Regions from separate parts of the Exiguobacterium sp. SH1S1 genome, predicted to be linked through region 1. Evidence: riboswitches for the same ligand, from Rfam matches in the RefSeq annotation. Region 1 holds a riboswitch; each other region holds the start of a gene.
The links. A riboswitch is a leader RNA that binds a small molecule or an ion and turns the genes downstream of it on or off. The one in region 1 is predicted to bind S-adenosylmethionine.
Positions count from the first base shown of each region.

Region 2: linked by a shared signal. The riboswitch ahead of EVJ23_RS02515 (methionine ABC transporter ATP-binding protein) and the one ahead of EVJ23_RS00040 (MetQ/NlpA family ABC transporter substrate-binding protein) in region 1 are both predicted to bind S-adenosylmethionine.
Region 3: linked by a shared signal. The riboswitch ahead of EVJ23_RS05545 (2,3-diketo-5-methylthiopentyl-1-phosphate enolase) and the one ahead of EVJ23_RS00040 (MetQ/NlpA family ABC transporter substrate-binding protein) in region 1 are both predicted to bind S-adenosylmethionine.

Region 1 covers NZ_SJUZ01000001.1:1,238-8,706, reverse strand. The annotation lists gene EVJ23_RS00050 (aminotransferase class I/II-fold pyridoxal phosphate-dependent enzyme) at 1-1,031, shown strand, start outside; gene EVJ23_RS00045 (iron-containing alcohol dehydrogenase) at 1,028-2,044, shown strand; SAM riboswitch class I at 2,086-2,189, shown strand; gene EVJ23_RS00040 (MetQ/NlpA family ABC transporter substrate-binding protein) at 2,267-3,088, shown strand; gene EVJ23_RS00035 (methionine ABC transporter ATP-binding protein) at 3,098-4,132, shown strand; gene EVJ23_RS00030 (methionine ABC transporter permease) at 4,104-4,766, shown strand; gene EVJ23_RS00025 (Spx/MgsR family RNA polymerase-binding regulatory protein) at 4,797-5,192, opposite strand; gene EVJ23_RS00020 (DUF302 domain-containing protein) at 5,367-5,750, shown strand; gene EVJ23_RS00015 (hypothetical protein) at 5,855-7,156, shown strand; gene EVJ23_RS00010 (hypothetical protein) at 7,166-7,469, shown strand, end outside.
Region 2 covers NZ_SJUZ01000001.1:486,091-493,559, reverse strand. The annotation lists gene EVJ23_RS02540 (hypothetical protein) at 1-710, shown strand, start outside; gene EVJ23_RS02535 (arsenate reductase family protein) at 756-1,109, shown strand; gene gcvH (glycine cleavage system protein GcvH) at 1,158-1,541, shown strand; gene EVJ23_RS02525 (PTS sugar transporter subunit IIC) at 1,586-2,641, opposite strand; gene EVJ23_RS02520 (thioredoxin family protein) at 2,832-3,089, shown strand; SAM riboswitch class I at 3,542-3,647, shown strand; gene EVJ23_RS02515 (methionine ABC transporter ATP-binding protein) at 3,726-4,754, shown strand; gene EVJ23_RS02510 (methionine ABC transporter permease) at 4,744-5,406, shown strand; gene EVJ23_RS02505 (MetQ/NlpA family ABC transporter substrate-binding protein) at 5,436-6,266, shown strand; gene EVJ23_RS02500 (MDR family MFS transporter) at 6,371-7,469, shown strand, end outside.
Region 3 covers NZ_SJUZ01000001.1:1,096,047-1,103,515, forward strand. The annotation lists gene EVJ23_RS05525 (VOC family protein) at 1-107, opposite strand, end outside; gene EVJ23_RS05530 (GNAT family N-acetyltransferase) at 187-669, shown strand; gene mtnA (S-methyl-5-thioribose-1-phosphate isomerase) at 778-1,812, opposite strand; gene mtnK (S-methyl-5-thioribose kinase) at 1,809-2,963, opposite strand; SAM riboswitch class I at 3,045-3,147, opposite strand; SAM riboswitch class I at 3,353-3,455, shown strand; gene EVJ23_RS05545 (2,3-diketo-5-methylthiopentyl-1-phosphate enolase) at 3,526-4,680, shown strand; gene EVJ23_RS05550 (2-hydroxy-3-keto-5-methylthiopentenyl-1-phosphate phosphatase) at 4,677-5,327, shown strand; gene EVJ23_RS05555 (methylthioribulose 1-phosphate dehydratase) at 5,324-5,941, shown strand; gene EVJ23_RS05560 (cupin domain-containing protein) at 5,955-6,488, shown strand; gene EVJ23_RS05565 (TerC family protein) at 6,532-7,362, opposite strand.

The sequences.
Region 1 (7,469 bases):
CGATCTGCGAGGCGTTGCAGACGGCCCTGCTCGACCCGGCGACACACCAATACGGACCGTTCCGGGGACAGACGCGCCTGAAGCAAGCGGTCGCGACGTTCTACCAGACCGAATACGGCGTCGCGCTCGATGCCGAGACCGAAGTGGCCATCTTGATCGGCAGCAAGTCGGGACTCATCACGCTCCCGCAATGTGTGCTCGAGCCAGGTGACGGCATGTTGCTCCCGAACCCGGGCTACCCGGACTACATCTCGGGGGCGCGTCTCGCCGGTGCGGTCGTCCACGACCTCGTCCTCCGGGAAGAGAACGGCTATCTTCCTGATTACGAGACGCTCGATCCGCAGGGAGCGCGACTCATGTATTTGAACTACCCGAGCAATCCGACCGGCGCCGTCGCGTCGCCCGCGTTCTTTGACGACACGGTCCGGTTCGCGAATAAGCATGACCTCATGGTCGTCCACGACTTCGCGTACGGCAGCATCGGTTTCGACGGGCACGTCCCGCCGAGCTTCCTGCAGACGCCGGGTGCGAAAGACATCGGCATCGAGGTGTATACGATGTCGAAGGCGTTCAACATGTCCGGCTGGCGGGTCGCTTTCGCCGTCGGCAACCGCGACATCATCGAGGCGATCAACACGTATCAAGACCACGTCCATGTGAGTGTGTTCTCGGCCATCCAAGAGGCGGCCATCGCCGCGCTCGAGTCGCCACGTTCGCTCCGGGACGACTTGTCACGGTTGTATGAGGCCCGCCGCGACCGGCTCGTCGACGGGTTACGTCAGGCCGGATGGGACATCACGGCCCCGAGTGGCTCGTTCTTCGTCTGGGCGAAAGTGCCGGACGGGGACGCAAAATCGTTCTCGCATAAGCTGCTCCACGAGGCAGGGGTCGCCGTGACGCCGGGCTATTTCTTCGGCTCAGAAGGCGAGCGGTACGTCCGGTTCGGGCTCGTCTCCGCCGAGCCGAAGATCGACGAGGCCGTCGAGCGGATCGAGAAACTGTTCGCGACGTATGAAGAGGTCCGGGCATGATCCGCCAAGCCGTGCTCGAGTACGACCATGCGGATGACGGGCTCGAGCGGCTCGATGAATTAATCGCTGGCCGTCGTGCTCACGTGCTGCGCGGGCAGAACGGTTTTGACGTCGTCAAGCGTGTCCTGCCAGCGATCACTGCCTATCCGACATCGCTGTTCCGTGGCGAATGCACGGACGCCGAGGTCGAACGGCTCCGTTTGAAGGATGCGGACGTCCTCCTTGCCGTCGGTGGGGGCAAGCTCGTCGACACGGCGAAACTCGTCGCTTACCGGCAAGGTGTCCCGCTGATCGTCATCCCGACGCTCGCCTCGAACTGTGCCGCCTTCACACCGCTCAGCGTCATCTATGACGAGCACGGCACCTATGACCGCTACGACGTGTTTCGCGTCGTCATCGAGCGGGTCATCGTCGACGCAAGGGTCGTGACCGACTCGCCGTACGACTACTTCCGGGCCGGCGTCATCGACACGGTCGCCAAGTTTTACGAGGCCCGCTATTTGAGCGGCGACAGTTCACCTGACGCCGGCGTCAATACCGGTCTCGCCTTGGCCGAGCAATGCGGCCGGCTCGTCGAACTCGACTTGAGTGAGTCCAGTTTCACCGCGTATGGGCCAGAGACCCGGTTCGCGGTCGATCACATCCTTGCCGTCGGCGGTGCCGTCGGTGGTTTCGGGGACGCCGGGACACGCGTTGCCGTCGCCCACGCCGTCCACAACGCGCTCAGCCGCTTTGAGTCGACCCATCCGTTCTTACATGGCGACAAGGTCGGCTTCGGCCTCCTTGTCCAAGAACGGTTGCGTGGCTCGTCTGACGCCCCATATTTAGAGGCGTGGCTCGCCAGGATCGGCGCGCCGACGTCACTTGAGACGCTCGGACTCGTGCCGGCCGACATCCCGCAACTGGTCGAGGCGGTCCGGGTCGAGACCGAGTTGCAACGTTCACCCGTCCCGCTCAATATTGACTATTTGAAAATAATTTTTGAAAATTTAGTATTTTCTGTTTACAAATAAAAGAATTAAAAGTAAGATGATAACAATTAAATAAGACCGATAGCTTATCAAGAGTGGTGGAGGGACTGGCCCTATGAAACCCGGCAACCAGATCGTAACGATCATGGTGCTAATTCCAACAGACGAAACGTCTGGGAGATGAGCGTGTCCGACTGTCTTTGACTTGTCGTGCCCGCCACTCTTTATGAGTAGCGGGCTTTTATTTTGGAGGAGGAATCATTCATGAACATCAAACAGAAAACAGTACTCGCAGGAACATCTCTACTCGCGGCCATCGCCTTGTCGGCGTGCGGCCAATCGGACGCGAGCGAAGCGCTCAGCACAGAAGCCCTCACGATCGGCGTGACAGGCGGACCGCACCAGCAGATCGCCGAGAAAGTAAAAGAACTCGCGGCCGAGGATGGCCTCGAGCTCGACATCAAAGTGTTCAACGACTACAACACGCCGAACACCGCACTCGACGAAGGCAGTCTCGACGTGAACAGTTACCAGACGCTGTCGTTCCTCGAGCTACAGAAGGCGGACAAAGGCTATAAGATCGACGACGTGTTCAAGACGGTCGCTTTCCCGATGGGGCTCTATTCGGACAAGCTGACGGACATCAAGGAGTTGAAGGAGGGCGATAAAGTCGCCGTCCCGAACGACCCGGCGAACGAACTTCGGGCGCTGCGCCTGTATGAGACGGCCGGACTCATCACCTTGAAAGAAGGATTGACGGACAAGGCGACGAAACGTGACATCGCCGAGAACCCGCTCAACCTCGAATTCATCGAGCTCGAGGCGTCACAACTCCCGACCCAGCTCCCGGAAGTCGCGCTCGCGGCCATCAACACGAACTTCGCGATGGGTGCCGGCCTATCGATCAATGAGGACGCCTTGTTCCATGAAGACACGGTCGACAACCCGTACCCGAACTACGTCGTCGTCCGTACCGACAACAAAGACGATGAAGTCGTCGAGACACTCAAATCTTACTACCACTCGGACGAGGTCCGGACGTTCATCGAAGAGACGTTCGACGGCTCGATCGTCCCGGCGTTTTAAGGAGGCACTATGATCGCACTCAAACAGATCTCAAAAACGTTCACGGTAAACAAAGGGACCGTCACGGCACTCGACGATGTCTCGCTGACGATTGAAAAGGGCGAAATCTTCGGCATCATCGGTCGGAGCGGCGCTGGCAAGAGCACGCTCATCCGCATGATCAATCTGCTCGAACGGCCGACGTCAGGTCAAGTCGAGATCGAGGGACAAGACATCACGACGCTCGACAAAAAAGGGTTATCAAAGCTCCGTCACCGCATCGGGATGATCTTCCAGCACTATAACCTGCTGAAGACGGCGACCGTCGAAGACAACGTCGCCATCCCGCTCCGCCTAGAAGGACTCGATAAACGCTCGATCAGCGAGCGGGTCGACAAGTATCTCGATATCGTCGGACTGACCGATCACCGTAAACATTACCCGGAGCAACTCTCCGGCGGCCAGAAACAGCGCGTCGCCATCGCTCGGGCCTTGGCCCACGAGCCGGACATCCTGCTCAGTGACGAGGCGACGAGCGCGCTCGACCCGGAGACGACCGAGTCGATCCTCGATCTGTTGCTCGAGATCAACCGCGAGCTCGGGCTGACGATCTTCTTGATCACCCATGAGATGGAAGTCATCGAGCGCATCTGTGACCGGGTCGCCGTCATCGACGCCGGCAAGATCGTCGAGGAAGGGGACGTCCTCGACGTCTTCTCGGACCCGCAACATCCGACGACGCGCCGCTTCTTGAAAGCGAACCTCGACGTCCCGAAAGAAGTCGTCGACGTGTTGAGCTCGCACGGGACGCTCGTCAACTTGTCGTTCATCGGTCACCAGACCGAACAGGCCGTCCTCGCCGAGTTGACGAAACGGTTCGGCCTGCTGCCGAACATCATCGGGGGCGGGATCAAAAAGCTGAAAGGCGGTCTCGTCGGCAACTTGCTCGTCCATCTCGACGGGGACCAGGCACAGACCGACCAAGCCGTCCGCTACCTTGAAGCGAGCGGCGTCAAAGTGAAGGAGGTGACGAACCATGCTACAGTTTTGGGAAAATTGGGGTGACTTGATTTGGACGGGCACGATCCAGACGCTGACTATGACCGGCATCGCGCTCGTCATCTCGACACTGATCGGCTTGCCGCTCGGGACGCTCCTCGTCTTGACGCGGCCGAATGGACGGCTCGCGAACCGTTACTTTTACGGGGCATTGTCGAGCGTGATCAACGTCGTCCGCTCGATCCCGTTCATCATTCTGCTATTCTTCATCTTGCCGTTCACCCGTTTCATCATGGGGACGACGATCGGCGTCCAAGGCGTGCTGTTGCCGCTCATCGTCTTCACGGCGCCATACATCGCCCGTTTGATGGAGTCGGCACTGCTCGAAGTCGATCGCGGCGTCGTCGAGGCGTACGAGGCGATGGGCATCTCGACGCGTAAGATCATCTGGTACGTATTGATCCGTGAGGCGCGGTCGTCGATCGTGCTCGGTCTGACGATCGCGACGATCGGTCTGATCGGTGCGACGGCGATGGCGGGTCTCGTCGGTGCGGGTGGACTCGGCGATATCGCCTATCAGTACGGGCATCTCCGGTTCGAGCCGGAAGTCATGTACGTGACGATCTTCGTCTTGATCCTGCTCGTGCAGTCGATCCAATCATTCGGCAACCGCTTGGCGGCCCGGCTAAAGAAAGCCTGACAAAAGAGCGTCGCAAAATTTGCGGCGCTCTTACTGTTTGTCTAATAGTCGTTTCAAGTCGGCGATCCGGTTATGCCGCGGGATGAACGTCCGGATCTCTTTCTCGCTGAACCCGATCTGGATCCGGTTGTCATCGACGACGATCGGACTCTTCAAGATCTGCGGATGCGTCGCGACAAAACTGTACAGTTCGCGGAGCGACATCTCGTCGAGCTGGTCGGCCGCTTGTTTGTAGACACTTTTTTGGACAGACAAGAGATCGGTCGTCCCGTTTTCGGTGAGCCGGAGCATCTCCTTGAACTCGGTGAACGACATTCCTTGGTCGGTCAATTTCTTCTCGATGAACGGGATATTCTGTTCGCGTAACCAATCGAGCGTCTTGCGGGAAGAACTGCAGCTTGTATGCGTGAATACGGTGACCGTCACGACAACCACTTCTCCTTTTCCTAGGTATGGACTTCTTTATTTTCTCTCATCCATACGTTTTGAACGCAGAATATGTTTCAAATCACATATACTTTTTTTGAAATCGACGGAACGATTCGTTTCAAGCGAGTTCGGGTACATGACGAGAGAGACAACAAACAAGGAGGGGCTTACATGTTTGATTATACGGTGAAGACGGATCAGTCGGTCGAAGCAGTGGTCGAGAAGTTGAAAGCGACGCTCAAGGACGAATCGTTCGGCGTGCTGTGGGATTTCGACTTGAGTGATACGCTCAAAGAGAAAGGTGAAGCCATCGACGGGGACTATCGTATCCTCGAAGTGTGCAACCCGAAAGAGGCCAAGAAAGTCATCACGGCGCACCGTGAGGGCGGCTACTTCCTGCCGTGCAAGCTCGCCGTCTTCACGAAAGACGGGGCGACCCACGTCGGCATGCCGAAACCGACGAAACTGATCGAATTGATCGAGGACGAGTCGCTCCAGTCCATCGCACTGGATGTCGAGACGAGACTGACACGCGCCATCGATAACAGCATCTAATCGATTCATCGCACCCGTCCAATTTCATGGGCGGGTTTTTCATACCCTCTCCAAAGTAATATAATGGTAAAATTGGAGATAATAAAATTCAAGGGGCGGATAATTTGAAAAAGTTAGTCGGTTTACTTGTAATATCCACGAGCTTGTTGGCCGGGTGTGGTGAAGAGAAACAAGACGTCGTGAAATTGTCGTATGTCGACGCCCATTGGACCGTCAGCAAATACTCACTAGAACAACCAGTGGTGCTCGAATCGGCCGGTGAGACGCTCGCGGCCTGCACTGGGGACTTGACGACCGAGTTGAAGGGTGACCTGACTGTGTTCGATACGGTCGTGGCGAGCCGCCATCCGATGACGGACACGGGTTGGGAATATGGATTTAAAGCCGTGACATACATACAAGGGGACGAAAATTATGCGATGTGTCGGGATATGGCCTCACCACATTATTCAGTGGAAATGGTCGATGCATTCCCGGAGTTCGTCGATTTGACTGCGGGTCATTCGATTCGGCACTATCCGTCTGTCCGTCCAGCAGACGAAGCCGCTCGCCTCGCCGTGCAAAATGCTGATGAATTGACAGAGGCCGGGAATGAAATCGAGCCGTTTCCCGATACGGTCATGGCGTTTTCTCCTGCGATCCACGGAGAGATCGAATTGACCGTCGGGGATCGGCCGAGCCAATTCCCTTTGTTCGCGTTCGAACCGATGATGGCGGATGTGGAAGATGTCAAATTAGCCATTGGCTATGATTCGCGTGACGCCAAACCATACGTGTTATTACTACTTGCTGACCTTTACGTTTCGGTCAGTCCGTTACATACAATCAATGATCCAACGAAAGAAGAACCGACGTATGACGACCTCGTCGTCAAGAGACTCCCGCTTGACACGGAACTCGTGCCGAATAAGACCTATCCGTTATATGAGTTCAGTTACACCCGCGACGGAGAAGGGGTGACCGAGACAGCAAGCATCACATATCGTGCCGCAAAGCTGTTGTCCACTGATGAACGAAAGACGCTCGAGACACACCCTGACGAGGAGTATATGCCGATTGTGACCGGGCCGCTCGTGTATCTCCATCAGGAACCGTTTGACAACGAATCGACAGTATCCTATCCCGCTGTGTTGCGTGCGGCCGGCAACGAGATGGATGATCTGATTCAAGCAATCGATTCCGCCGAGCCGACGAAACGTGTAGGCGATCAGGGCGACTATCCGCTTCTAACGATCGTCGACGGGCTCAAAGGTCAGGAATTCAAGGTGACTTATAAACAGCGATCGAAGAAACTGGATATCTACGTGACGGACCAATCTACTGAGGAAACGTATAAACTGACGAGCGAAGGGGCGGAGACGTTCTTGTCCTACTTCCCCGACTTGAAGAAGAAACCGAAGAATTGAGGTGAACTGATGAAAAAGTTCGGATTAGGAATCGGTCTATCGCTAATCGTTTTGGCCGCAGGATGCGTCCGGGACCAAGAAGTAGTCCGATATGATATTGTCGAGGCCCATTGGACGGCAGAGCACATCACACTCGACCTTGAAGTGCAGGCAATCAAGGCAAAGGACGTGTTGACCTATTGTGAACAAGGCGAGTTACTCAACGACATCGAGGAGGACCATCTATCCTTGCTTGGCGTGACGTTTGCAAGCCGAATGCCGTTCACTGAGCCCGATACTGAAACATACGCCTTCAATGAGGCATCGTTCGTCG
Region 2 (7,469 bases), 480 kb from region 1:
TGGAACGAATGGAACGAATCGGGCGTTTGGTCGCGAAACAAGAAGGGGCGCTGATGCTGCTCGCCCTCGGTTCGATTGGCCTCGAGACCGAGCGGCTCGACGATTACTCCGACCTCGATTTCTTTTTGATCGTCGAAGACGGACGAAAAGCCCGCTTCATCGACAACTTGGACTGGCTCGAGGTTGAACCGATCGCTTACCAGTTCCAAAACACGAAAGACGGCCATAAAGTCATGTATGCGGACGGTATTTATGCCGAGTTCGCCGTCTTCGATTTGCCTGAGATGCCACACATTGCCTACACTCCGGGACGGATCGTCTGGAAACGGGATGAAGCGCTCGAATCGTTTGCGACGCCTAAGCTCGTCACGGACGTCCGAGACGCAGCGTATTGCTACGAAGAGGCGCTGACGAACCTGTACGTCGGTCTGCTCCGTGAACGACGCGGAGAGAAGCTCGCCGGCTTCGAACTCATCCAAGTCGCGGCCGTCAACAACGTGTTGAAAGCACATGGAGAGACGGGCGACCCGTTCAATCCGACGCGCCGGGTCGAGATACGGCACCCGGAGCTCGTCGCCGGGCTCGACGAGTGGCTGCCAGGTTACGGCAAGTCGGTCGAAGCGGCCGCGGCGATGCTGCGCTATATCGAAGCGCGTCACCCGGTCAACGCGACGCTGAAGCGAGAAATCGCACGCTTGCTCGAGGCGTGATTTGCGGGAATGGAGTATGCTACAGTAAAACAAGAGGTGATAAATATGGTGACACTATATGGCTATCCGCCATGCAGTACGTGTAAGAAGGCAGAGAAATGGTTGAAGGAGAACGACGTCGCGTATACATACGTTCATATCGTCGAGGCGACACCGTCAAAAGATGAACTCACGTCGATCTGGCAACAGTCAGGATTACCGCTCAAAAAGTTTTTCAATACGAGCGGGCAAGTGTATCGTAACGAAGGTATTAAAGATAAGCTCCCGAATTTGTCAGAAGACGAACAAATCGAGCTTTTAGTCAGCAATGGTATGCTTTTAAAGCGTCCAATCGTCACTGACGGTCAAAAATCGACGGTCGGTTTTTCAGAAAAGTCATTTACAGACGTTTGGGGCTAAGTGCTATAATACACATGTGAGTCTAATTTATTTGAGGGGGAAGTCAAGATGAGCAAAGTACCTGCAAATCTACGTTATTCAAAAGAACACGAATGGGTTGAAGTGAACGGAAGCGTTGCCCGCATCGGGATCACGGATTTCGCACAAAGCGAACTAGGGGACATCGTGTTTGTGGAACTTCCTGAAGTCGGCGGCACGATTTTGCTCGACGAGCCGTTCGGTTCGGTCGAATCGGTCAAGACGGTGTCCGAACTGTACGCACCGATCTCTGGAAAAATCACGGCGGTGAATGAATCACTCGCGGATTCGCCGGAACTTGTCAACGAAGCACCGTTCGAAGGCGCATGGATGATCGAAGTCGAGTTAAACGATTCAACGGACGTCGACAAACTCATGTCGGCAGAAGAATATGAAACGATGATTCAAGGCTAACAAAAATCCCGGTTTCTCTTTATGAGAAGCCGGGATTTTTTGATTTAGTCGAAGTCGAGGCGGTAATGTTCAGGCTGGATGAGTGATGTCCGGTTGAACAGGCGATAGAAGACAATCCCGAGCGTCACCGGAATGAGGCCGAACAAGACGATGACGAGCATGACGTTCCAGAGCGCGAATCCGCCTGGCATCAAGTGCAGGGCGTTGACAGGTCCAATCAGTCCAGAGACACCGAATCCGGCACTGATCGGTGTTCCTTCGATACGAAGGATACCGGCGAGCGCCCCGAGAATGGCCGCGTTCGCGAGCACAGGGAGCATCATGATCGGACGACGGACGAAGTTCGCCATTTGAATTTTCGGTGAGCCGAGGAAGTGAGCGAGCGACGTCCCGGTCGCGTTCATCTGCCACCCGGCGATAGCGAGACCAAAACCGGCTGCGACGACGCCGAGGTTAGCGGCCCCGGCGGCAACACCGGACAGACTGATCGCCGTCGCGATCCCGACTGTCGAGATCGGGGAGACGATGATGAGCGAGAACGCCATCGCGATCAACATGCCCATCACGATCGGTTGGAGTTCAGTCATCGTCATGATGACGGTGCCGATGTACGTCGTGATCTGTGAGATGTACGTGAGTAAGAACATGCCGATTCCGCCGGCGATGACGATGACCGTCATCGGTAAAACGAGGACGGTGTACGTCTTTAAGCGTGGCGACAGCTGAATGACCATATATGTCGCGAGGGCGGCGGTCACACCGGCCGTGATGACGTCGCCGATTCCCGCCATGAGGAACGCGCCTTCCTCGATACGGATAGCGCCGCTCCCGACCTGGGTCGCAATGCCGATCGTGCCGGCCTCGAGCGCAGAACGTCCGAACTGCATGGCGACGGCTACACCGATGATGACGGGTAAGAGGCGCATCGCGATCGTCGTCGCGTCTAAGATGAACTGTAAAGACGGAAAATACGGTAAGATGGCTTTCGTTAATTCACCGAGCAATGCGCTCGGGATGAGGGCGATTAAAATAGCGAGACTGAGTCCGTTCAATACGTTCATCAAAAATTGTTTGCCTGTCAGTTTCGTTTGTTCCGTCATGAGTCGATTCACCTGTCCTTTTCTACGTATACGCTGTTATGTACGAAAGCGTTAAAGTTAATGACCATACTATGCCTCTTTTCGTGAAGCGTCAACAGGAAATGTTGAACGATTCAGAAAATTCGTGGGGTGAGCACAACTTTTGAACAGATCGGCTCACATTCATATACTTATAAAAGAGGTGAGAACAATGATTACAGACGGATTGTTATATATATACGCCCCGATGTGTGGAACATGCGCTGTGGCCGAGCGGATGCTCGCCGTCGTCGAAGCGGTCGACCCGACACTCGCGATTGACAAGCAGGACGCCAACTTTATCCCGCAAGAGTTAGAAGCGTATCAAGTCATGAGCGTCCCGGCGCTGTTAAAGCTTAAAGACGGCCAAGTCGAAGACCGATTATATGCGTTCCAAAACGTGCAACACGTCCTATCTTTCGTTAAATGAGATAGGATGATTAGAATAATCAGAAAATTTTAAATAATCAGTTGACACAGAAAGTTCACGAATGGTATATTCATTACAACATCTTACTTGAACACAATATAGGACGAGATTCTCCAGCCATCAAGACGTTTTAGAACAGCCGGTGCATCACTTTACGCGACTTTTAGGTGGACCTTCCCTTCGATTGTCCCCCAAAAAAATCAAGCGCAGGGACACCTACCGCGTAACCGCATGGTACGTTCTAAGGCCGAGTGATGGATGGCTTGAATCCCCCATATAAGGATGAACACTCTGATCGGGCAAAAGAGTTTCATCTATGGGTTGTCCTTCCGTGACTCAAGGTGCTACGTTCTGTGTCATCCTCGGATGGCACCTTTTTTTGATTTTTCGCACAAAATAGTTTGACATGAAAATAATGTGTCGCTATTATAAAGCTAATCGAATAAACAACACTCTTATCAAGAGAGGCTGAGGGACTGGCCCTATGACGCCCAGCAACCGCGGAGCAATCCGAAATGGTGCTAATTCCAGCAAGGTGAGAACCTTGGAAGATGAGAGCAATCGTTGTCCGTACCGATAAAGTACGCACGTTTGCTCAAACGTGTGTACTTTTTTTGTTGTCAGGAGGGAAAGGTATTGATTCAATTACGTAATGTGGCCAAATGGTTCGACACGAAGAACGGTCGAGTCCAGGCGGTTGATGATGTGTCGCTCACAATCGAGAGCGGCGAAATTTTTGGAATAATCGGATATTCAGGGGCGGGGAAGTCGACGCTCATCCGTCTGCTCAACCGACTCGAGTCACCGTCAAGCGGTGAAATCGTCGTCGCAGGGAGCGAGCTGACGAAGCTCACTCCGAAAGAACTGCGCGGGGTGCGCAAAAACGTCTCGATGGTATTCCAACACTTCAACTTATTATGGTCGCGCACGGTCGCTGAGAACATCAGCTTCCCGCTCGAACTGATCGGGGTACCGGCCAGTGAACGTAAACGCCGCGTCCAAGAGCTCGTCGATCTCGTCGGTCTCGCCGGACGTGAAGACAGCTATCCGTCGCAACTATCGGGCGGTCAAAAACAGCGAGTCGGGATTGCCCGCGCGCTCGCTACAAATCCAGACGTGCTCCTCTGCGATGAAGCGACGAGCGCACTCGACCCGAAGACGACCGATTCGATTCTCGAACTGCTCGTCAGCATCAATAAGAAACTCGGACTGACGATCGTCCTCATCACCCATGAGATGCACGTCATCCAAAAAATCTGTCATCGCGTCGCCGTCATGGAGGCAGGGAAAGTCGTCGAGACCGGCCAAGTCGCGGACGTGTTCCAACATCCGGAACAGCCGATCACGAAAGAGTTCGTCAAACAGATCGGTGCCGTCGACGACATGTCGCTCACGTTCGAGCATTTGAAAGCACGTTATCCGAGTGGCCAAATCGTCAAACTCAAGTTCTTGAACGAGACGGCCGAACAGCCGATTTTATCGGAAGTGTTGAAACAGCACGACATCGGCTTCAACATCATCGGCGGTAACGTGACGCAGTCGCAAGTCGGCGCGCTCGGAACGCTATTCATCCAATTGATCGGAGAGCCGGCTGAAGTCGAGCGGGCCATCGCCTCAATCCGATCGCAGGCAGTGGAAGTGGAGGTAGAAAGCGATGTTTCCTAATGTAGATTGGCAAGTCATGCTCGAACAGACGTGGGAGACGCTCTATATGACGCTCGTCGCAGGAGCCGCGACATTCGTCATCGGTCTCGCCCTCGGCATGCTCTTATATGTCACGAACGAACCGCTCATGATGAAGAATCGTCCGATTTACACGATCATCAGTGCGGTCGTCAACGTGTTCCGCTCGATCCCGTTCATTATTTTGATCATCTTGCTCATTCCGTTCACGCTCCTTCTCGTCGGAACGATGCTCGGTTCGACGGCGGCGCTCCCGGCGCTCATCATCGGTGCGGCCCCGTTTTATGCACGGATGGTCGAGCTCGCACTCCGCGAAGTCGATCGCGGTGTCATCGAGGCGGCCGAGTCGATGGGCGCGACGAAATGGCAGATCGTCTATAAAGTGTTGTTCCCGGAAGCACTCCCGGCCATCGTGTCAGGCATCACGGTGACGATCGTCGCCATCGTCGGTTACACGGCCATGGCCGGAGTCGTCGGGGGTGGTGGTCTCGGGAACTTGGCGTTCCTCGAAGGGTTCCAACGTTCACAAAGCGACGTCACGTTCGTCGCGACCGTATTGATCTTAGTCATCGTCTTCGTCGTTCAGTTTATCGGCGATCGACTCGTCTCAAAAATCGATAAGCGATCAGCTTAATCAAATACAATCATATGGAGGGTTTTATAATGAAATCATGGAAAACAGTACTCGGATTGACAGCAGCATCAGCACTCACAATTCTCGCGGCATGTGGCGGCGGGGACTCAGAATCAGGCTCGGGCGACGACAAGACGCTCATCATCGGCGCGTCGAACGTACCACACGCCGAGATTTTAGAGCACGTCCAAGACGAATATGAAGAAAAAGGCTACACGCTTGAAATCAAGAAGTTCCAAGACTACGTGCTCCCGAACAAGACGCTCGCAGCTGGCGAACTCGACGCGAACTACTTCCAACACGAGCCGTACCTCGAGTCACAAATGGCTGAGAACAAAGACTATAAATTCGCTTCAGCCGGCGGCGTCCACATCGAGCCGATCGGTGTCTACTCACAAGACTACAAATCACTCGATGAGCTTCCGGACGGCGCTGAAATCATCATGAGCTCGTCGGTCGCTGACCACGGACGAATCTTGACGATGCTTCAAACAGAAGGCTTGCTCACGCTCGCTGACGGCAAGACGACAGACGCGACAGTCGCTGACATCGTCGACAACCCGAAAAACTTGGAGTTCAAGACGGACGTCGAAGCGGCACTTCTCCCGCAAGCGTTCAACAACGGTGAAGGCGATGCCGTCCTCATCAACACGAACTACGCGATTGATGCCGGCCTCAACCCGCTCGAAGACGCAATCGCTCTTGAAGGCGAAGACTCACCGTACGTCAACTTGATCGTCACGCGTGAAGGCGACGAAGACGATGAGCGCGTCAAGGCACTCCTTGAAGTATTGACATCAGAAGAGACACAACAGTGGATCTTGGATGAGTACAAAGGTGCGGTCGTACCGGTTAAATAATGATTGATTTTAGGCTCGGGACATCCCGGGCCTTTTTTGTTTGCAGTGGTTTTGCTTCAATAATAGAAGTAAACTATTTATATGTAGAAAAAGGGGGGATCCGGGTGAGCATACGACACATTCATCCGCTGACGCTTGGCGTCTTGTTCGGTACATTTTTTGCACGGCTGTCGACGTTTTTTGTCATGCCGTTTTTTGCGATTTATCTCGCGACGCTCGGTTTCTCGGCGAGCGTGATCGGGACGGTGTTCGCGACGTCGGCATTATCCGGTCTATTTATGAGCTTTTTTGGGGGGACGCTGTCTGACCGCTACGGGCGCAAACAGCTGATGTTGATAGGTATCGGTTTGAACGCCTTGACGTTCACAGGTTTCGCACTCGCAACGGAGCTCGTTTGGTTTTACATATTTTCGGTATTGATGGGCGTTTCACGTTCATTCCTTGAACCAGCGTCTCGGGCCTTGATCAGCGACACGACGCAACCCGACCAGCGTGTCATCGTCTATAACGTGCGCTACTTCATGATCAACATCGCTGCGGCGATCGGACCGCTGCTTGCGGTCGTCTTGTCACTTACGGGAGCGAAGAGCGCATTCTTCGTCGTGACCGCCGTCTATGTCCTTTACGGCCTCGTTATCTCGACGTTGTTCCGGAAGTATCCGTTTGAAGAAGGGGACGGCGTCAAAGTGCGGCCGCGCCTGACGGAGACGTTCCGCGTGTTAAAAGAAGACAAGACGTTCCGCTTCGTCATCATCGGCATGATCTTCGCCATCATCGGCTACAGTCAATTCAATTCGACGTTGCCGCAGTTCATCGCGTTTCACGACGGATTTAGTGACGGGTCGCGCCTATTCGCTTATCTGTTGACGGTCAACGCGATCACCGTGCTCATCGTGCAGTATCCGATCATGCGGTTCGGTATTCGCGTCTCGCCAATCAAGTCGCTGTTCTTTGGGATCGCGACGCTCTCGATTGGGCTGTTGTTAATCGGCTTCGCTGCCGAGGTGTGGGTACTATTCGTCGCGATGGTCATCTTCACGGTCGGGGAAGTGCTCATGTTCACGATGACGGACGTGTTGACAGACGATTTGGCACCGGAACATTTGCGCGGCACGTATTTCGGGGCGATGGGGTTGACGGCACTCGGTCAATCGATCGGGCCGGTCATCGGCGGACTGCTGCTCGACGGCTTCGACAACGCGT
Region 3 (7,469 bases), 1.1 Mb from region 1:
TCCCCGTTCATTGATACTGGAATCGACAGTCCGAGCAGCCGATAGAAGTCGAGCGCTCGCTTCATATCCTCGACGACGATGCCGACCATATCTAGTTTGATTCCCATGTGGTCACCTCACTTCTTGAATTGATGGTACTATCGAAAGTGTAGCACCTATCTATCCTTTTGAAACGAGGAAATCACTATGACGTATAAGTTCGCTTTGATGACACAAGCGCAGGCCGAAACAATCGCCTTCAGTTGGCATTACGATGGAGAGTATGCTTTTTACGATATGGAGGCTGACGAAGACGACTTGGCCGAGTTTTTAGACACCGAACAACGAGGGCAATCGGTATTCGCCATCACGAACGATGGCGTACTGGTCGGTTTTGTTAGCGTGCATCAAACAGACGCCGATACGATTGACCTCGGTTTAGGCATGAAGCCAGGTCTGACCGGAAACGGGACCGGACGAGCGTTCGTTACCTCGATTCTTGATTTCATCGAATCTACGTTCGACCCAAATCGTATCACCTTGTCGGTTGCCACGTTCAACGCGCGGGCGATTCGCGTGTATGAAGCTTGCGGGTTTCGACAAGTGGCTTCGTTTCAACAAGACACGAACGGGAGTACGTTCGACTTCATCGCATTAGAACGCAAAAAGCGCCCTCAGGATAGATGCTGAGGGCTTTTCTGCTGCCCGGTGCCTTTGTCGACCAAGTAAATCTGGCCATTCCCGTCTCATACCAAGACGGTCACACTTCATCGTTCGGGCAAGCACGGAGCTGCTGTTTCACACGTGAACCGTTCCCCCTACATGGTGTGTGATCGCTGCTTCATTCGGCTCGAACACGCCCGCTTCGGTGATGAGTCCGGTGATCAGTTCAGGCGGTGTGACGTCAAACGCCGGGTTAAAGACGGTGATCCCGACCGGCGCCGTCGGTTGTCCGCCGATATGGGTCACTTCTAGCGCGCTCCGCTCCTCGATTTGAATCACATCGTCCGCCGTTAAATCAAACGTCGTGTGCGGGGCCGCGACGTAAAACGGGATCCCGTAATGTTTAGCCAGGATGGCGAGCTGAAGCGTGCCGATCTTATTGGCGACGTGACCCGTCCGTGTGATGCGGTCAGCGCCGACGATGATGGCGTCGACTCCTTTCGCCTGAATCGTCCAAGCGGCCATATTGTCGGTGATGAGCGTGACGTCGATGTCGGCCTGGTCGAGCTCCCAGACGGTCAGGCGTGCCCCTTGGAGGAGCGGCCGCGTCTCACAAGCGAAGACGTTAAACGCTATACCTCGCTCTTTCCCGACGTAAAATGGAGCGAGCGCAGTCCCGTAACGCGACGTCGCGATCGCCCCGGCGTTACAGATCGTCAAGACGTTCCCCCCTGCTGGCAGCACCGTGAGCGCATGCTCCCCGATGGCCCGATACGTGTCGACGTCTCGCTCGAACAGCGCGATGGCCCGATGTTTGATGTCGGTCGCGATCCTTTCAAAGTCATCGCCGACGTTAAGCCCGAGAAGTGACTCGATCACGTTTTGAAGATTGACCGCCGTCGGTCGCGTCGCGATCAACCGACGGCCGACGAGGTCGAGCCGGCGTGTGAAGTCCGGGTCATCTTGAAGCCGGACCGCTTCTTTCGCGAGCACGAATGCGCCGAAATAGGCGATGGCCGGCGCGCCTCGGACTTGTAACGTCTCGATGGCGTGCTCCGCCTGTTCGAGCGTCGCGATCGTCACGTACCGCTCCTCATGGGGCAGTAACGTTTGGTCTAAAATGACGAGCTCGTCCCGGGACGGTTCGAAGCGAATGTTTTGGACTGTCATACGCGTACCCCCGCTAACAGCGTCACTAATTCATCGATTGTCCGGACATCGTGGCGCTGTTTAATGAGCGTCGTGCCGAGCGTGAGCGCTTCCCGTTTCCGCTCGAACCGGACCGTTTCCGGTAACGTCTCGAGGTCATTGACTCCGGCGAGGCCGATGGCGCGGCGAATCAGTTCGCATCCGGCATAGCCAATCGTGTCGCTAAAGATGGTTTGAAGTAGTTCATCGACGAATCCGTCCGTGTTGAACGGTTCGACCGCCGTCTCAAACTTCGTCCGGAACGTCTTCTCAAACGTCTCCCATACCGTCAATACGTCGGTGAACCGCTCGAACCGTTTGAGTGGGTCATGGAACGTCGATAGCGTCAAATGGGCGACAATTTGCCCGATGTCAAAGCCGAACGGTCCATAAAAAGCGAACTCCGGATCGATGACTTTCGTCTCTTGTTGCGTCGCGAAGATGCTGCCTGTATGTAAGTCCCCGTGCAAGAGCGCGTCGTGTTTCGTGACGAAACCGACTTTCAGTTTCGTGACCTCCACTTTCAATTTCTGGTCACGCCAAAGCGCTTCGACGTCCTGACGGAGCGCGGTTTCGATGTTGTTCGATTCGGCATCTTTGTACGGATCGGTGAAGATCAGTTTTTCAGTGATATCGCACAGTTCCGGGTTGTAATAATCCCGTTCTTTCCGCTTCTTCTCAATCGGGCCGGCCGCATAGTCGGACGTCTCAAACAACGTCTGTCCTAAAAACTCACCGATGTGACGGGCAAGTTCAGGATACGTTTTCCCTTCCAAATAGCCCGTCCGGACGATATCAAAGTCGGACAAGTCTTCTAAAATCGTGTAGGCGAGCGTCCGGTCACTGCCGAGAACGACCGGGACGAAACGCGGGACGACGCTGGCGAATTCGCGCAACGCGAGCTGCTCGATCCACGCCCGTTCAAGTGTGAGCGGCCAACTCTCGCCGACGACTTTCGCATACGGTAGCGCCTGCTTGACGATGAGGCTCGTTTCGCCTTGACGGATGCGGAAGACGAGGTTCAAGTTGCCGTCCCCGATCTCCTCGCAATGCGCGATGCCCCCATCTTCGAGTAACCCTAACGTTCTGACGTGCTCGACGACTGTCTGTTCTGTAAATGGTTGATAAGCCATGTCTGTTTCCCCTTTCGGTATATTCCCCACAAAAAAAGCCCCTTTCTCCGCGAGAAAGAGGCACAGCCGTAACGGTTGTTCCTCTCATCTGTCAGACGTATGTCTGGTGGATGTAGCACCGTGCCTACTGGTCGGTTGCTGCGGCGTCATCGGGCCAATTCCCTCTGCCAACTCGCGATAAGAGTGTCGTATTCGATTGTGTGAACTTGTTGTGATGAATATTACGGACTCGACCCCACCTTTGTCAACGGCAATTTGCTGGAGCAACGGTCACTTTTTTTATGCATATATGGTAACAACGAACTCAAACTTTTTTTCTCAAAAAAAGGAATTGACGAACCGGATATTGTGTGACAAAATTCAATTAAATTTCACAACTTCAAAATACATTCTTATCAAGAGCAGACGGAGGGGACAAGCCCGATGATGTCGCAGCAACCGACCCGATTGGGCACGGTGCTAATTCTTGCAGCGTAAGCTGAGAGATAAGAGTTCATTTTTTTATGATGACCTCTTGCCTCGGCATGGGGTCATTTTTGTTTGACCGGAAGGAGGAACGAACATGAGTATTACTGCCACATATGAAATCAGCCGGACGGACCGCGTCGCGACTGTCGCCGAGAAAATCGCCCTCGAACTGACCGTCGGCACGTGGACGGAACTGCCTCACCTAGAGCAAGAACAATTAAAGGCGTATCGGGGCGAGGTCGTCTCAACGACGCATACGGAAACAACGAGCCGCTTCACAATCCGTTACCCGCTCCATAACGTCACGCCCGACTTCTCATCCATCTTGACGACGACGTTCGGGAAATTATCGCTCGATGACTCGGTACGCTTGATCGACTTAACGTTACCCGAAACGCTTGCATCTGAATTCCCCGGAGCAAAGTTCGGTGTTCAAGGCGTTCGTGAGTTGCTCGACGTACATGATCGCCCGCTCGTCATGAGCATCTTTAAAGGGATCATCGGCCGTGATTTACGCTTCTTAGAACAGCAACTTCGAGACCAGCTCGCCGGCGGCATCGACATCGTCAAAGATGATGAAATCCTATACGACAACCCGCTCACTCCGTCGCTTGAACGAGCTAAAATCGGGGCGGCCGTCATCCAAGAACAGTTCGAAACGACCGGGAAACGTTCGCTCTATGCCATCACGCTCAGCGGTCCGGTGTTCGGGCTGCGTGACCAAGCGCTCCGCTTGATCGAGGCGGGCGCGACGGCACTGTTGTTCAACGTCTATACATACGGGCTCGACACACTCCGCGAACTCGCAAGCGATCCAACAATTAACGTCCCGATTTTGGCGCACCCCGCGTTCGCCGGAGCCTTGACCGGCTCGATCAGCCACTCGCTCTTGCTCGGAAAATTGATCCGCCTCGCGGGGGCCGACTTGACGCTGTTCCCGTCCCCATACGGTTCACTTGCGACACCGCCTGATGAGGCGTTCACGATTCGGGATGGCAGTGCTCGGCCGCACTGGACGAAACCGATTCTACCGGTCCCATCGGCCGGTATCCATCCGGGGCTCGTCCCGGACATCATCCGTGATTTCGGCACAGACGTCGTCATCAACGCCGGCGGCGGCATCCACGGTCACCCAGACGGCGCGGCCGCCGGGGCCCGGGCGTTCCGACAAGCGATTGAGCAAGTATTGGGCGTGGCGAGCCAGACGAACGAGCTCGAAGCCGCGTTAAAGGCGTGGTCAAAACAATGACGATTCACATCTTGTGTGACTTCGATGGGACGATCACGGCCGAGGACAACATCATCGCTTTGATGCGGGCGTTCGCACCGCCCGAATGGCACGCGCTCAAAGACGATGTGCTCGCTCAAGACATCTCGATCCGCTCCGGGGTCGGGCAGATGTTCCAGCTGTTGCCGAGCGCTGACGCTTCGGCGTACCGTGACTACTTGCTGGACCGCATCACCTTGCGCCCAGGTTTCCCAGCATTTTTGGAAGAGATCCGAGAACATGGCTGGAAGTTCGACGTCGTCAGCGGCGGCATGGACTTTTTCGTGCACCCGATCTTGCAAGACCACGTCGCACCGGACCACATCTACTGTAACGTCGCCGACTTCTCAGGCGAGACGGTACGCGTCGACTGGCCCTACGCCTGTGACGCGCATTGCACGAATGATTGTGGTTGCTGCAAACCGACAATCGCCCGGACGATCGTCGATCCCGTTGATCGCTTGATCGTCATCGGTGACTCGGTGACCGACTTCGAGATCGCCAAACGGGCCGATTTCGTCTACGCCCGTGGGCAACTCATCACGCTCTGTGAAGCAGAAGGCATCGCCTATGCCCCGTTCGAGACGTTCGACGACATCACCCATCACATGAAGGAGGTGCACGTATGAGCGTGACCGCACGTTGGCTTGAACTCGCCGACATTAAAGACGAACTCGCCGCGCGCGACTGGTTCCCCGGAACGAGTGGCAATTTGGCGATTCGTGTCTCCGACGACCCGCTGACCTTCCTCGTCACGGCGAGCGGACGCGATAAACGAAAACGGACCGCGGACGATTTCGTCCTCGTCGACGCGGCCGGTCGCTTGCTTGGCGAACAAACTGGTAAACCGTCCGCTGAGACGCTGTTACACGTCGAGGTGTTCAACAAGACCGCGGCGGCGTGTTCACTCCACGTACATACGGTCGACAACAACGTCATCTCCGAGCTCCATGCCGTGAACGGTGAGGTCGTCTTCACGGGGCAAGAGATCATCAAGGCACTCGGGTATTGGGAAGAGGACGCGGTCGTCCGGGTCCCAATCATCGACAATCATGCCGACATCCCGACGCTCGCGGCCGCCTTCGCGCCTCACGTCCATTCAAGCGCCGGTGCCGTCCTCATCCGTAATCACGGCATCACGGTCTGGGGCGAGACGCCGGCTGCGGCGAAACGTTATTTAGAAGCATACGAATTTTTGTTCAGCTACACGTTAAAACTACGCGCCTTAGGCGTCCATTCATAAGGAGGAACTATCTATGGCAACTGTCTATTTCCAACAAACCGAAGAACGTCTCGTCGACCAATCTGAAGTGAACGTATTTTTAGAATCGCGCGGTATTCTGTATGAGCAGTGGGACATCGCTAAACTTCCGATCGCGCTTCAAGAAAACTACGAACTGACGGACGACGACAAGCAAGCCATCCTCGCAACGTTCCGTGACGAGATTCAAGACGTGTCGGAGCGCCGCGGCTATCAAACGGCCGACGTCATCTCGCTGTCTGACGCGACACCGAACTTGGACGAACTGCTTGTCAACTTCCAAAAGGAACACCATCATACGGACGACGAGGTCCGCTTCATCGTCAGCGGGCACGGCATCTTCGCCATCGACGACGCCGAACGTGGCTACTTCAACATCGAACTCAATCCGGGCGATTTGATTTCGGTCCCGGTGAACACGCGCCACTACTTCACGCTCCAAGACGACCGCCAAGTCGTCGCCGTCCGCATCTTCGTGACAACAGAAGGCTGGGTGCCGATCTACGAGAAGCAAGACGTGACTGCCTAACAAAAAATCCTGCCTTCCGCATACGCGAAAGACAGGATTTTTTTTAATGCTTGACCGCTGTCGGTTTGGAAGAGAACCAACCCCAAACAGCAATCCCAACCATGACCGACCAGAAGAACAGTGTCCAACCTAACGAGTGGACGAAACCGTCTGGAAGACCCATGAACGCGAACGCTGTACCGGCAATCAATTCCTTGAAGCCAGGGTGTTCGAGGACGAGTACCGTCAACTTCACACCGACCCAGCCGACGATGAGGAAGGCGGCCGTCTCCAGTGTCGGACGTTGATGCAGCAACTTCACGAAGACGCGGGCCGCGAATCGCATCAAGATGACCCCGATGAGTCCACCCGTCAAGACGACGAAGAATTGACCTGAGTCGATTCCACCGATCTCTCCAAGACCGAGCGGCGGCAAGCTGACTGCGAGTGCGACCGCTGCCAAGATCGAGTCGACCGCGAAAGCGATGTCGGCGAACTCGACTTTTACGACCGTCCACCAAAACTCTTTTTTCGTGACCGGCTTCTCGGTAATTGCCGTCTCTTCTTTCGCCTCGGCAGCTAGGTCTTGTCTTGGATCCATCTTGCGCGCCTTATACGTCATATATAGATGTCGCGCGCTCATCCCGATCAAGTAAAGGGCACCGAGTGCTTGGACTTGCCAGACGTTGATTAAGAACGAGATTAAGAATAATGCGATGAAGCGGAAGACGAACGCTCCTAATAAACCGTAGAATAGCGCTTTCTTCTGTTCTGTCCGCGGCAAGTGCTTGACCATGACGGCCAACACGAGCGCGTTGTCTGCAGATAGTAGCCCTTCAAGACCGACGAGTACGACGATGATCCAGGCGTACTGCAGGATTAACTGCCAATCCATTAAAACATCCCCTTTTTGTTTGTGTTCCTTCATATTTAACAGTGATCTATTTTTAAGTTCACAGGAACATTTTATTCCCGTGCGCAAATTAAATCAATCTTCTTTTA